Regions from separate parts of the Polaromonas sp. P4_F4 genome, predicted to be linked through region 1. Evidence: predicted binding sites of a transcription regulator. Region 1 holds the regulator's gene; the other holds the start of a gene.
The links. The regulator HrcA, encoded in region 1, represses chaperone genes, less so after heat shock. The targets are predictions, from matches to a motif close to TTAGCACTCNNNNNNNNNGAGTGCTAA.
Positions count from the first base shown of each region.

Region 2: the regulator HrcA is predicted to act here: its motif matches at 2,128-2,154, upstream of AC1DUR_RS07875 (co-chaperone GroES).

Region 1 covers NZ_JBFUJO010000011.1:115,128-122,485, reverse strand. The annotation lists gene AC1DUR_RS13720 (PulJ/GspJ family protein) at 1-43, opposite strand, end outside; gene gspI (type II secretion system minor pseudopilin GspI) at 70-468, opposite strand; gene AC1DUR_RS13710 (prepilin-type N-terminal cleavage/methylation domain-containing protein) at 465-974, opposite strand; gene gspG (type II secretion system major pseudopilin GspG) at 949-1,389, opposite strand; gene AC1DUR_RS13700 (type II secretion system protein N) at 1,435-1,878, shown strand; gene AC1DUR_RS13695 (hypothetical protein) at 2,092-2,949, shown strand; tRNA gene AC1DUR_RS13690 (tRNA-Ile) at 3,052-3,128, opposite strand; gene hrcA (heat-inducible transcriptional repressor HrcA) at 3,155-4,174, opposite strand; gene AC1DUR_RS13680 (NAD kinase) at 4,224-5,099, shown strand; gene recN (DNA repair protein RecN) at 5,136-6,779, shown strand; gene rapZ (RNase adapter RapZ) at 6,776-7,358, shown strand, end outside.
Region 2 covers NZ_JBFUJO010000005.1:149,396-156,753, forward strand. The annotation lists gene AC1DUR_RS07860 (HAD family hydrolase) at 1-206, opposite strand, end outside; gene AC1DUR_RS07865 (AAA family ATPase) at 260-1,579, opposite strand; gene AC1DUR_RS07870 (hypothetical protein) at 1,723-1,944, opposite strand; gene AC1DUR_RS07875 (co-chaperone GroES) at 2,249-2,539, shown strand; gene groL (chaperonin GroEL) at 2,588-4,240, shown strand; gene AC1DUR_RS07885 (autotransporter domain-containing protein) at 4,353-6,266, opposite strand; gene AC1DUR_RS07890 (DUF805 domain-containing protein) at 6,533-6,862, opposite strand; gene pgi (glucose-6-phosphate isomerase) at 6,949-7,358, opposite strand, start outside.

The DNA of each region.
Region 1 (7,358 bases):
CTTCGATCAAGGTAAAGCCGCTGCTTCGGGCTTGGGTTCGCATGGGGTCCGCCTGCATAGCTCAATAGATCAATAGCGCGTCACCACCGTGGACAGCTGGAGGATCGGCGTGTTGCCGTCGCTCACCTGCGCATCCACGCGCCGGAATTCGGGGTTGGGTGTGGGCTGCACCGACAGCGTGACCTGCAGGCCGCGTCCGGCCTGCTCGCAGGCCTCCGTGCTGTCGCCGATGCCGGGCATCTGCCGCGACAGGCGAACCTTGACCAGCTGGTTTTCCGCGCACAAATGCGCAAGCAGAACGTCGGACTGGCGCCAGGCGTTGTTGGTCAGGGCGCTCGTCGCCTGAAAGCCCGCCACGAGGGCGATCGCCACAATGCCCAGGGCCACCAGCACCTCGATCAACGTGAAGCCCGCCGAGGAACGGCGTGCCCGTAGCTGTAGCTGTGGCGGAGACCGATGCGGCGTCATGGCTGGACCGCTCCCTGAACGGCAAAGGGACGCAGCCCGTCGGTGGCGACGCGCAGGGTGCGATCAGACTGGCTGACGCTGAAAAGTTCCACCGCCTGCGGGCCAATGATGGGCTCGGGTCCGAGCTGCACGCTGGGGCTGCCGCGAACCATCGTGCCTTCGGCCAGCCACCTGGCGGGTAAAGCCTTGGACGGCAGACCTTCGAAGCGAAAACCCTCGGCGGTGGTGTGCCAGTACACCGCTACACCGCTTGCACGCGACTGCGCGCGGGCCGACTCAAACAAGACCGCCAGCCGCAGCGCCTCGCGCTCCAGCGTGGTCTGGGCGTTGTCGCGCAGCGCCAGCGTCACGCCGGCCGTGGCCAGTGCCATGATAGCCACCACCACGAGGAGTTCGAGCAAGGTAAACCCCCAGTTGCGGGGATTGCGGGCACGGGCTCCCGGGGCAGCACGTGCAGGGACGGGAATGGAGGCAATATCCCTATTGCCAGCTGCCGATGTCAGCATCTTTGCCTTCACCGCCGGCCTGGCCGTCGGCCCCCAGAGACATGACATCGACTTCCCCTTTGATGCCGGGGTTGAGGTACTGGTAAGGACGGCCCCAGGGATCGTTGGGCAGCTTTTCCACGTAGGATTTCCAGTTGGCCGGAATCGGCCCGCTCGTGGGCTTGACGATCAGCGCCTGCAGGCCCTGCTCGGCGGTGGGCATGCGCTGGTTGTCCAGCTTGTAGAGCCTGAGCGCCTGGCTCAGGTTGTTCACATCGGTTCTGGCCGCCATGACACGCGCATCATCGGCACGGTCCAGCACATTGGGAACAATCAGCGCCGCCAGCACACCGATGATGACCAGAACGACCATCAGCTCAATCAGGGTGAAGCCAGCCTGCAGGCTACGGCGCGCGAAAAACTTGAGAGAGGTCATGGTTGGCATGTCGGTAGACCAGTGTGCTTCCATCATAATCTCAGCGTGGTAATACTTTCACAAAGCAGGCTGGGCTTGCGGGCCATTACGCTGGTAGTCTGGGCACTCGCTGCTGCGAGCCTGGTGTACTGGGGACTGCGACTGGCCCCCGGACGCGGTATGGCCGAGCCGGTGCCCGTCACCGCAGCGAGCCCCGCGTCCCTCGATCCGCTGGCCGTCGCGCGCGTGCTGGGCGCAGCAGCCCCAACACCCTCACCACAAGTCAGCCTTGCCAGCCGGTTTTCCCTGCATGGCGTAGTGGCCGGCTCCCCTGGCGGCGGCGCCGCACTGATCGCCATCGACGGCAAGCCTGCGCGGCCATTTCGTGTGGGCAGTGAAGTCGAAGAGGGTCTGATCCTGCAGTCGACGGCAGCGCGTCAGGCCACACTGGGAGCAACACGCAACGGCCCTGCCCTCGTGACGCTCGACATGCCACCGCTGCCGCGATGATCCGGGCAGTCTGGACATAACGGCTTGCAGCTCTTGTCCCGTCTGTCCCGCTTGTCCCGTTTGTCCTTGTGTTGCAAGCCCTTTCTTTTTCTGTACGTTGATGGCTGCAGGACGAACTCCCAGGAAACGGCGAACCTGGGAGTAATATTTAAATGGTAGTGCCGTCACAATTAAAAACTTGCGGCTCCGACTTTGAGCTTTGAGAGTACTCCTATGCGTCACGTCAAACAGTTGGGGTCGCCGCAGAAAGCCCGCGCTGCCCTCGCGATATTTTCTGCCTCGGCGATCCTGTGGACAGCATCAGCTTTTTGGAGCACTCCGGCCCTGGCCCAGCGCGAGGTCGCGAGTACCGTGGCGTTGCCTGAAGAACTCAAGCCTGTGTTGTCAGAACAAGTCACCAGAAAGCTCCTGGAGTCAACGAGGCTTTCGGGCATCCGCCCAAAGATGGGCTACCGCGGGACCCTTGAAGGCGTCCTGACCATGGTGTCGATATCTGCCACGCGTTCACGGGAGTACGAATGCACGGTGACCTCCGGCGGCTTCAATCTTTGCGCGGTAGCGACCACACGAAACGACAGCACCCCCGGGAAACAGCAGGAACTGACGGCGCTGGCAGGCCTCCTTCGCGTGGCCGTCGCCGCGGCCGACGAGGGCAAACCTCCGCTCTATGCCCATGTGCTTACCGACTTTTCCTTTAACGGCAACCTGCGGACTTTGGAGATGGTGGGGAACCGGTTGTCGCTTCAGGAAAGTTATATCTCCAGCACTCTTGTCGACGACAAGCTGGAAAGTATCGAATGGGAAGAAAGCAAGGTTTGCATCAACCGGGGCGCCAGGGCGGTTCCCGAGGAATGGACGCCCTTTGGGGTGGCGTATACCTACGATTGCAAGTCCGTAGGGCAACGCAAAGAGCCCCATGTTTCACCGTCCATACGACGGAACTTCGAACTGGTCTTCCTGTCGCGCGGTCGAAGGTTTGTGGAACCGTTCGTGGTGGATGTGAACGAGAGTCCCTCCGTGATATTCGCCCGCACCTCGCGCTCGGGTTTTACCCCCTCCTGGGCGAAGTAATCGGGCAACCGAAACCTGGCTCCGCGATATCCAGCTTTGTAGAAGAGGCCCTGCTTGTAGAAACGCCCCAGACCCGGAACCGGGGCTGAGGCGCAAATGCACTGGTAGGGCGTGTTGGACTTGAACCAACGACCAAAGGATTATGAGTCCTCTGCTCTAACCAACTGAGCTAACGCCCCCCATCAACAAGGCAGATTGTAAGGGCCTACTTGCTGTGGCTTAGGGCCGTGCTGACCAGTTTGGAGGTGATATCGACAATCTGGATCATTTTTTCATAGGGCATGCGCATGGGGCCGATAACACCCAGTGTTCCCACGACCTGGCCGTCCACCTCGTAAGGCGCCGTCACCACCGAGAGTTCCTGGTAGGGAATGACCTGGCTTTCGCCGCCAATGTAAATGCGCACACCCTCGGCACGGCTTGATACGTCGAGCAGGCGCATCAGCTGTGCCTTCTGCTCAAAAAGATCGAAGAGCTTGCGCAGGTTGCCCATGTCGCTGGAGAAATCGCTGACGGCCAGCAGGTTGCGCTCGCCCGAAACCACCACTTCGTCACGCGATTCGATAGCCTCGGAACTGACCTGGACGGCAGCCTGCATCAGGGCGGCGATTTCGCCCCGGAGCACTTCCACCTCGTTTTGCAGGCGCTCGCGCACTTCTTCAATAGCCATGCCCGCATAGTGCGAATTGAGGAAATTGGAGGCTTCGATCAATTGAGACTGCGTGTAGTCGGCCTCGGTAAAGATGACGCGGTTTTGCACGTCGCCGTCCGGCGAGACGATGATCACGAGAAACCGTTTTTCCGACAGGCGCAAAAACTCGATATGCCGAAACACCGACGTGCGGCGCGGCGCCATGACGACACCGACGAACTGCGACAGGCTGGACAGCATGTGGGCGGCGTTGCTGATCACTTTCTGCGGTTGGTCGGGTGCCAGCCTGGGGGCGGTGATCTGCCCCCCCGAAGAAAGCTGGTCGCGCTGCGTGGTGAGCATGGTGTCGACGAAGAGGCGGTAGCCGCGGGCGGTTGGAATGCGGCCGGCTGAGGTATGCGGGCTGACAATCAGGCCCAGTTCCTCCAGATCGCTCATGACATTGCGTATGGTGGCGGGAGACAATTCAAGACCGGAGGCCCTGGACAGCGTGCGCGACCCGACCGGCTGACCATCAGCAATGTAGCGCTCCACCAGCGCCTTGAGCAACAACCGGGCACGATCATCAAGCATACTGACATTCTACGAAGCTTCCGAAACCATGTTGTGATGTAATTTGATGATGAAGTCGCAATTTCGCCATGTCGCACTGATCGGCAAGTACCACGCCCAGGGGTCCCGTTCTGCGCTGGAAGACATTGCGCACTTTCTGGGCACGCAGGGCTGCGATGTGGCGATTGAGCAGGACACCGCCAGCAACACCGGCCTGACGCAGTTCCCCACGCTGGATGCGGCCGGCATAGGCGCCCAGTGCGACCTCGCCCTGGTGGTTGGCGGCGACGGGACCATGCTGGGCATCGGCCGGCTGCTGGCCCAGTTTGGCATTCCGCTGGTGGGTATCAACCAGGGCCGGCTCGGTTTCATCACCGACATCTCGTTTGACGATTACCAGGACACGCTCAAACCCATGCTGCGCGGCGAGTTTGAGGAAGACCGGCGCTGGATGATGCAGGCCAAGGTGGTGCGCGACGGGCGCTGCGTCTTCAGCGCAACGGCCATGAATGACGTCGTGGTCAATCGCGGCGCGACCGCCGGTATGGTGGAGCTGCGTGTGGAAGTCGATGGCCGCTTTGTGGCCAACCAGCGCGCTGACGGCCTGATCATTGCTTCTCCCACCGGCTCCACGGCCTATGCCCTCTCCGCCGGCGGCCCCTTGCTGCACCCGTCCATCCCCGGCTGGATACTGGTTCCGATTGCCCCGCATACCTTGTCAAACAGGCCCATCGTGCTGTCAGATGCGGGGGAAATTACGATTGAAATAGTGGCGGGCCGGGATGCCAGCGCCAACTTTGACATGCAGTCGCTGGCCACCTTGCTGCATGGCGACCGGATCACCGTCAGGCGATCGGAGCACCAGATGCGGTTCCTGCACCCCAAGGGATGGAGTTATTTTGATACCCTGCGCAAAAAACTGCACTGGAATGAAGGCGTGGCCTGAAGCGCCCCGGCTGACCTCCTGGCCCGGATTTAACTTATGAGCCTCAAAAGCATTTCGCTTCGCGATTTTGTCATCGTCCATGCACTGGACCTGGATCTGTCGGATGGATTTACCGTCCTCACCGGGGAAACCGGGGCCGGTAAATCGATATTGATTGACGCCCTGCAGCTGGCGCTGGGCGCACGCGCCGATGCCGGCGTGGTCCGTGAGGGCGCTGCGCGCTGCGAGATCAGTGCGGAATTTGACAGCCCCGCCGGCCTGGCGCCGTGGCTTGAGCAGGCCGGACTCCAGGCGGACGGCAGCCTGCTGCTGCGCCGCACGATTGATTCGCAGGGAAAAAGCCGGGCCTGGATCAATGGCAGCGCGGCCACCGCCACCCAGCTCAAGGAAATCGCCGACCAGCTGGTGGACATCCATGGCCAGCACGCCTGGCAGAGCCTGACCCGCCCCGACGCGGTGCGCGGCCTGCTGGACTCCTATGCGGACCTGTCCACCGTCACGCTCTCCCAGTGCTGGCAAGCGTGGCGTGCGGCCCAGAAAACATTGACCGACGCGCGCGCCGCCCAGGACAGCCTGCAGCGTGAACGCGAACGCCTGGCCTGGCAGATCGGCGAGCTGGAAAAGCTGGCACCGGGCGTGGATGAATGGGACGAGCTCAATGCCCAGCACGGTCGCCTTTCGAATGCCCAGGCCTTGCGCGATGCGGTGCAGACCGCCGTCGACGCCCTGCAGGAAGCCGACGACAACGCCACAGCCCTGCTCGGCCGCGCCATTTCATCACTGCAAAATCAGGAGCACATAGAGCCTGAATTCAAAGGGCTTGCCGAGGTTTTGAACAGCGCATTGGCGCAGGTCGAAGATGCCGTTCACTCACTGAACGGCTATGCAAGGCATGCCGAGCTGGAGCCGCAGCGGCTGGCCGAACTGGATGAGCGCCTGTCTCTCTGGGTCAGCCTGGCCAGGCGTTACAAACGCACGCCTGCCGAGCTGCCTGAATTGCTGGCCTCCTGGCAAAGTGACCTGCACCGGCTCGATGAAGCGGCGGATCTGGTCCAGCTGGAAAAAAATGAGCACCTTGCCCGCTCGGCTTATATGGAAGAAGCCCGCCAGGTCTCCAAGTCCCGCAGCAAGGCAGCCCCCCTGCTCGCCAGGGCCATCACACAAGCCATGCAGGGCCTGGGCATGCAGGGTGGAAAATTTGACGTCTCGCTCGGCAAGCTGGAGCAACCTGCCCAGCATGGGCTTGAGCAGGCCGAATTCCTGGTCGCCGGCCACAGCGGCAGCACGCCCCGTCCTGTCGGCAAGGTCGCGTCAGGCGGCGAGTTGTCGCGCATCGCGCTCGCCATTGCCGTCACCACCAGCCAGCTGGGCCAGGCGCAAACCCTGATCTTCGATGAAGTTGATTCGGGCGTGGGCGGCGCCGTGGCTGAAACCGTTGGCCGCCTGATGAAGCAGCTGGGCAAAGACCGGCAGGTCATGGCTGTGACCCATCTGCCCCAGGTCGCTGCGTGTGCCGACCAGCATCTGGTGGTGGCCAAGCGCACCGAAAAAGGTGCGACTGTCAGCACCGTGGACCACGTCAATGGCGAACAGCGCGTGGCGGAGGTTGGCCGCATGCTGGGTGGTGAACGCCTGTCGGGCACCACGCTTGCGCATGCCAAGGAAATGCTGGGCCAATGATGGCTCTGGAAATGGTACTCATCACCGGCATGTCGGGCTCGGGCAAGTCCGTGGCCCTGCACGCGCTGGAAGACGCCGGCTATTACTGCGTGGACAACCTGCCACCGGAGTTGCTGACGCCTTTTGTAGCGCTCGAGCACCAGCGCGGCCCCCGAAAAGTGGCCATCGCGATGGATGTGCGAAGCGCCACATCATTGCCGCTTGTTCCGCAGCAGCTGCGGCAATTGCAGGCACAGGGCGTGACCGTCCAGTCCTTGTTTCTAGACGCCAGCACCGACACGCTGGTGCGGCGCTTTTCCGAAACCCGCCGGCTGCACCCGCTGTCGCGCGGCGATACGGCCGACCAGCACCGGGCGCTGGTCGATGCCATTGAGCTGGAGCGCGAGCTGCTGGGCGACATACGCGAGCAATCCCATGTGCTGGACACCAGCATGATCCGCGCCTCGCAGTTGCAGGCCTATGTGAAATCGCTGATCGCCGCCCCGGCACCCCAACTGACGCTGGTGTTTGAGTCATTTGCCTTCAAGCGGGGGGTGCCACTGGATGCCGACTACGTCTTTGACGTGCGGATGCTCCCCA
Region 2 (7,358 bases), on a different contig from region 1:
AAATCGACATCGAAGTTAGCCCGGAATTGCTCCAGCTCCTCTCCGCTAAGCCTTTCGACATTCCATCGATCTATTGCCCAGTAAGCCTCGATGTCTCGTTCGGCGGGATATCTGCCAGTCGCTCTCTCCCAGGCCTTGGCGTAGGCCAGGTTGTAGTCCAGCAGGACCCCGTCACCATCCAGCGCAATAAGAGGTCTTGGGTCCATTGCTAAGAGCTCCTTGGACTGAACGTTCTGGGCCGTACACAACGGACCGTCCGTTAATGCAAATACCTCACGCCACCCTCACATTCCAGACGTGAATCCCCATCAAGCGGGATCAGCTCCGCGGGCAGATCGCTCACCTCAAGCCTTGTACGGTCATTGAGCGCGGCTCTTCCAACCGCTTCCTCGACCACCTGGTAGATTTCCCTGGGGGTCAGGTGCGCAATCCGCAGCACCACCTCCCGTTTGGGCGGTGCAAAGCCCGGCGATGCCGTTTTCTCAATCGCGCTAGCCGCCACCGAAAACGCCAGCGAGATGGCCTGCTCGGCCGTGGGGTGGACGATGTGAAACTCCCTAAACCGCGACCGCAGCGAGGAGGGGATGGACGTCACGCGGTTTGCGGTGGCAATCCAGGTCACCAGACTGGCGTCGAAGACGAAATCCAGGGAGGCATCGCGAACCTGCGTGGCCGTGCTGGGTTCCAGCAGGCTGTGTAAGGGCGCCAGGGGATCGTCTTTGGTGTCCCGTCCCACCTTGTCCAGCTCGTCGAGCAGCACCACCGGGTTGGCGCAATCGCCCAGGCACAGCAGATCGAACAGAACGCCTATGTCGGAGGTCGACCACTTTCTGTCCAAGCCTAAGAGCGTGGCATTGGAGACAGATCCATCCCAGGCGCAGCGGCGGCAGACGGTGCCCAAGGCGTCGGCCAGGTCGCGCGTGAAATGTGACTTGCCCAGCCCCGGTCCGCCGAACAGCAGGATAGGGGGTATGCGCAAGGGTTTTGCATTCGCCCGGCATCGGACGACCTGGACTTTGACGAAATCAATCACCGGCCCAAAATGGGGATGCCGGCCCGCCAGCCTGTCGAAAGGCGCCAGGCTGGGATCGGACTGGAAGGGATTGATGATCCTGCGCAAGGGCCCCTTGGCCTTCAGTCGCTCCACGATCTCCAGGTCTCGCACCCTGATCCCCTCATCGGGCGTCAGCTTGGTCCGGAGAACCACCGCCTCGGGCTCCGTTGTGGCGTAGGTCAGATGTTCGAGCTGGGGGTCGAAATCGATGCCGGGCACAAACGATTCAGGGGGAGCGTTTTTTGCCGGAACCGGCGCCGCAGTCAAGACCGCCGCGGCCGCCGTTTTCTCTTCACTCGCGCGATCGGCCATTTCATACCGGGAAGCCTGCCTTTCCCGGCCTTCCCTTGCTACTTTACGTTTTGCCTCATCCAGCATTCTTGCCTCGTCATTGAAATGATCCACCAGGTGCTGGGGAAGAAAAATCTCAATGCTGCAACTCTGGCTGTCAAGTCTCTCACCGCGAACGGTTCTTCGTATCTTCTCGAAGCCTGGCGGCTTCTCATCCATGTCATCGTCACTCATTTCGGACTCCTGCTGATGGGGGAGGAGCCCGAGCCACTTGCCTTAACTAGTCATCCGCAAGCTCTATAGGCCCGAACCCCTCTGAGTTAAAGAGGAAGCTGGCTTTGCAGGTTTGGACAGACCGGGAATTCATGATGCTGGATCTAATTCCGCGCCGGACCATGCTGCGCAAATGAGGACGGATTGGCGTCATAGGTGAAGCGCATGCTCATGGCGAGCACCGAGCGCTTGACTGAGGAGGTCGTTGCGACTTGAGAAAAGCTGTCTTCTTGGGAGCCAAGGCAGCGATTTGGTTTTATCAGATTCAACATGGTGAAACCGTTTTTGAGGACTTCTAGAGTACTCAAAAGCTCGATGTCACGCAACTTTTTTTCGAAAAACCCTATTTAAATCAATAGGTTACAAAAAAACCTCATCCACCAAAAGTTCAGAGTTAAGTGAGAAAAGTTCAAAGTTAGCCGAGAATCGACATCAGCCCGCAACGGACCGTCATTTCACAGCCTTTGCGCAACCTCCCGCCTTGAAAACTGCCTTAAATGCCTCTATGATTAGCACTCGATGGTATTGAGTGCTAACAAAGCGCATTCAAGCCACCAAGTTAACAAGCACTCACTTTCGTTGAGTGCTTTTTGATTCTCAAAAACCATTGTCCTCAAACAAGGAGCTCTCATGAAACTTCGTCCTTTGCACGACCGCGTGATCGTCAAACGCGTGGAAAACGAAACCAAAACCGCCTCTGGCATCGTCATTCCTGACAGCGCCGCTGAAAAGCCTGATCAAGGCGAAGTCCTGGCCGTGGGCCCGGGCAAGAAAAACGACAAGGGCGATTTGAGCCCGATGGCCGTCAAAGTGGGCGACCGCGTGCTGTTTGGCAAATACAGCGGCCAGACTGTCAAGGTCGGCGGCGACGAGCTGCTCGTGATGAAAGAAGACGACCTGTTTGCGGTCGTTGAGAAGTAATTTCTCGGCTCTTTCAATCCCTCATCAACTGAATCTGGAGAATTAAACATGGCAGCAAAAGACGTCATTTTCGGCGGCGAAGCCCGCGCACGCATGGTCGAGGGTGTGAACATCCTGGCCAACGCCGTCAAGGTAACCCTGGGCCCCAAAGGCCGCAACGTGGTGCTCGAGCGCTCTTTCGGCGCCCCTACCGTGACCAAGGACGGTGTGTCCGTTGCTAAAGAAATCGAACTCAAGGACAAGCTGCAGAACATGGGCGCACAGATGGTCAAGGAAGTCGCTTCCAAGACGTCTGACATCGCAGGTGACGGCACCACGACCGCTACCGTTCTGGCTCAAGCCATTGTTCGCGAAGGCATGAAATATGTCGCCGCCGGCATGAACCCGATGGATCTGAAGCGCGGTATCGACAAAGCTGTGACGGCACTGGTCGAAGAGCTGAAGAAAGCATCGAAAGCCACCACCACCTCCAAGGAAATCGCCCAGGTCGGCTCGATTTCCGCCAACTCTGACGAAGCCATCGGCAAGATCATTGCCGATGCGATGGACAAAGTCGGCAAGGAAGGCGTGATCACCGTGGAAGACGGCAAATCGCTCGAAAGCGAACTCGACGTCGTTGAAGGCATGCAGTTTGACCGCGGCTACCTGTCGCCTTACTTCATCAACAACCCTGAAAAGCAGTCCGCGATTCTGGACAACCCGTTTGTTCTGCTCTACGACAAGAAAATCAGCAACATCCGTGACTTGCTGCCTACCCTGGAACAAGTCGCCAAGGCTGGCCGTCCGCTGCTGATCATCGCTGAAGAAGTTGAGGGCGAAGCCCTGGCTACGCTGGTGGTCAACACCCTGCGCGGCATCCTGAAAGTGGTCGCTGTCAAGGCGCCAGGCTTCGGCGACCGCCGCAAAGCCATGCTGGAAGACATCGCCTGCCTGACCGGCGGCAAAGTGATCGCTGAAGAAGTTGGCATGTCGCTCGAAAAAGTGACACTGGCCGACCTCGGCACGGCCAAGCGCATCGAAGTGGGCAAGGAAAACACCATCATCATCGACGGTGCCGGTGAAGCCAAGGACATCGAAGCCCGCGTCAAGCAGGTTCGCGTTCAGATCGAAGAAGCGACCAGCGACTACGACCGTGAAAAACTGCAAGAGCGCGTGGCCAAGCTGGCCGGCGGTGTTGCCGTGATCAAGGTTGGCGCTGCCACCGAAGTCGAAATGAAAGAAAAGAAAGCCCGCGTCGAAGACGCCCTGCACGCTACCCGCGCTGCCGTGGAAGAAGGCATTGTGGCTGGTGGCGGTGTGGCGCTGCTGCGCGCCAAGCAGGCTGCTGGTGCCATTAAGGGCGACAACGCTGACCAGGAAGCCGGCATCAAGCTGGTGCTGCGCGCCATCGAAGCGCCTCTGCGCGAGATTGTGTACAACGCAGGCGGCGAAGCCTCTGTGGTGGTGAACGCTGTGTTGGCCGGCAAGGGCAACTACGGCTTCAATGCAGCCAACGACACCTACGGCGACATGATCGAAATGGGTATTCTGGACCCCACGAAAGTGACCCGTACGGCCCTGCAGAACGCTGCTTCCGTCGCATCGCTGATGCTGACGACCGAAGCCATGGTGGCCGAGGCTCCGAAAGATGAGTCTGGCGCCGGCGGCGGCATGCCAGGCGGCATGGGTGGAATGGGCGGCATGGGCGACATGGGCATGTAATGTCCAGCTGAGCCGGCTCACCCCGGTTCAGACGCCAACAGGCCAAAAGGCCGCGGTGCTTTCGCCCCGCGGCCTTTTTTATGCGTCCGTGCGCAGAACTTCGGAGGTCTGGCTAAAAAGGTATCTGCAGGGCTGCGCCCACCGACCAGCCGCGGATGTCGCTTTGCGACAAAGTGGTGCTGTACAGCAAGTTCCATTGCATGCCACCGCCCAGCAAGCCCTTGACACCCAGCGTCGCCAGTGCAAACTGGCCGTCCGGCCTGTCGCCATCGACGGTGATGGTGTTGCTCGCATAGCTGCCCATCGTCACGCGCAGGGGGTCATGGTTCAGGTCTTTTTCCAGGCTGACACGGGCGAACGGCTTGATGCGCCCCATGTCGTAAGTGCCATTGAACCCCAGCGACACACGCCGGGATTTGTAGGTGGTGTCGCCAAAACTGAAGGCCAGCGGACCGGGCGCTTCGGTGTAAGCCTTCACCTTCACGCTTTCCTCGGTCAGCGACAGCGTAGGGCCGCCAGAAAAGCGGCCCGACTTCACGATGTAGCCGCCGCCCACGCGCATTGACGCATAGTTGCCGGTCGTTTGTCCCGTCGAGGAAACCAGCAACTGCGTCGACCCCAGCCGGACATCGCGGTGAACGTTGTCAAAGTCAATATCGCCATAAGCCAGTGCCGCATTCAGGTACCACTCGGGCGACAAGGCCACGGTGGCGTAGGCCCCCATGGTGGTGAGCCGGGTTTTGAAGCCGCCGGTGTTTTCCGAGAATGACAAATCGCCATCCGCATGCGACAGCACCAGCCCGGCCAGTGCATTGGGCGCCAGCGTGATGTCGCCGCCGACCAGCGCCACGGTGGTTTTGGCTTCATTGCCCATCCGCACGCCCAGCGTCGAAGCCCCGAAGCGGCCGCTCTCCAGCGCGGTGTACATCTCAAGATGGCCCTTTGGGCGAAGCACGATTTTGCTGTCGTCGGACTGGCCGACCAACAGCGCACCCGATGTCAGGCGCCCTTCCAGCGTCTGCGCATGTTGCCGGATGGCGACCAGCGGCGCCACCGCCAGCGTGCTGTTCTGGCCCGCGGCACGCATGCTTGCCAGCGTCACCTGGGCAAAAATCTTGTGCGTTGCCGAGGTCGGATGCACCCCATCGGCGAACACATAGGTATCGGCCTCCGGGGGATTGACGCACAGGAGCGATGAGCTGCCGGGCGGCAGGCAGGCCGGCTGGGTCGCAGCATTCAGCGCGGTAAAACCGTAGGCAGCAGGCCGCGCGCGCAGATCGTTGAGCACCCTGTTGGTGTCAAACACCAGCACATTGCGCCCGACGGTGGCCTGTAGCAGTTGCTGGTTGAAGGTGTCAGACATCGCCGTCAGCAAGCCGGCGCCCGCAGGCCCTTGCGAAAGTCCGAATGGCGTGACGCCCAGATCCGGCAGCGTGTTGACGAGGATCAGTTTGGCCCCTGCCGCCTGCAGGCGCATGATCTGGGCGTTCAGGTCACCGGCCGAGGTGCCGACATTGACCAGCGCCGAGGGCACCGGCAAGCCCAAGCCCACCGCGCCGTATTGGGTAAATATGTCGTTGGCTCCGGCCCAGACCGTGACAAAGGCCTTGCCGTCAATGCGGCCGCCGGTGTCGGCCAGCAGACGGTCAACCTGGCTGCTGACCGGGTCGGCCGTGAACCAGACGCCGGCTCCGACCCCCACGCCAGGACTCAGCAAAACCCGCGAGCCACCCTGTGCGTAGTTGGTTCCGCCGTTGGGAGTCCGCGTGGGTGCGCCACCCTGGTTGACGATCGCCGCCTCGCTGGAAAGTCCCAGCGACTGGCCCAGGTACTGCGTCCAGACCAGCCCCGGGTTGGTGGTGAAGCGGCCGGAACCGGGCACAAACAATTGCGTGGTCGGCGCATACGTGCCGGCGTCGCTCAAGCTGTCGCCAATAGAGTAGAGATTGCTGATGAGCTGGGCCTGGGCCGAAAAGGCCAGAAGGCAGGCTGCGGCGGTCAGGCTGTAACGGATTGGTTTTTGCATGAAATATTAGAAAGAATAATTAAGCATCAGGCCAAAAAGAATCGCCAAAAAAAGGTCGCCAAAAGGATTGGATTGAATCGCGATCCAGTCGCATTGGCTACTAGGGCTAACCTCATCACCGCGGCATAGGCATACAGGGGCGGCAGGAATATAAGCACGCCCCATGCCGGCCGATGCCCGCAAGCCGCTGATCCCCCAAGGCAGGCCAGGTCCGAAGGGCCGCAGCGCTTACACGCCGCAACCCTTTTTTCATGAATGTTGAATCTTCAGGCCGAGGCCGCGTCGTAAACACCGGCGTCGTCAGACGCAGGCTGCACCCACCAGTAAATCAGCAGGAAATAACCGATGCCGGTGAGCATGATCAGCTGCCACCACCCACTTTTGCCAATATCGTGCAAGCGGCGCGTGCCCACAGCCAGTGCCGGCAGCAGCAAGCCCAGCACCATCAGCCCGTTGAGCAACTCGCTCGCCATCGAGGCGGCAACCGACACCAGAACCTGGAACAGAAAGAACCACCAGAATTCAGGGCGCGATGCGCGACCTGAAAATTGCGCGTACTTGGAAAGGCAGGTGGAAATGGCTTGACCGAAATTCATGGCGCGTGTCCTCCTCACAGGATTGATACCGGGGTAAGTTCCCCGCGCCATGATATGCGCAAGACTGAGGCCCTCGCTACCGCGACCTAACGCAGACGCTGCAACAGCCCGGCCGTAGAGCCGTCAAGCCCCGATACATCCCCGCTGTGCAAACGCGGCTCGATGTTTTTGGCCAACACCTTGCCGAGCTCAACACCCCACTGGTCAAAACTGTTGATGCCCCAGATGGCACCGCTCACAAACACGCGGTGCTCCTGCAGGGCAATCAATGCGCCAAGGCTGGCGGGCGTGAGTTGGTCCAGCAGCAGGAAGGTGCTGGGCCGGTTGCCGGGAAAATGCCTGTGACCACCCTCGTCGTTTTTGCCCTGCATCAGCGCCTGCGCCTGTGCCAGCACATTGGCCAGCAATTGTTCATGGTGCCCGGGCAGGCCATGCACCGCCTTTTTGACTGCCACGAACTCCACCGGCACCACGGAAGTGCCCTGGTGCAGCATCT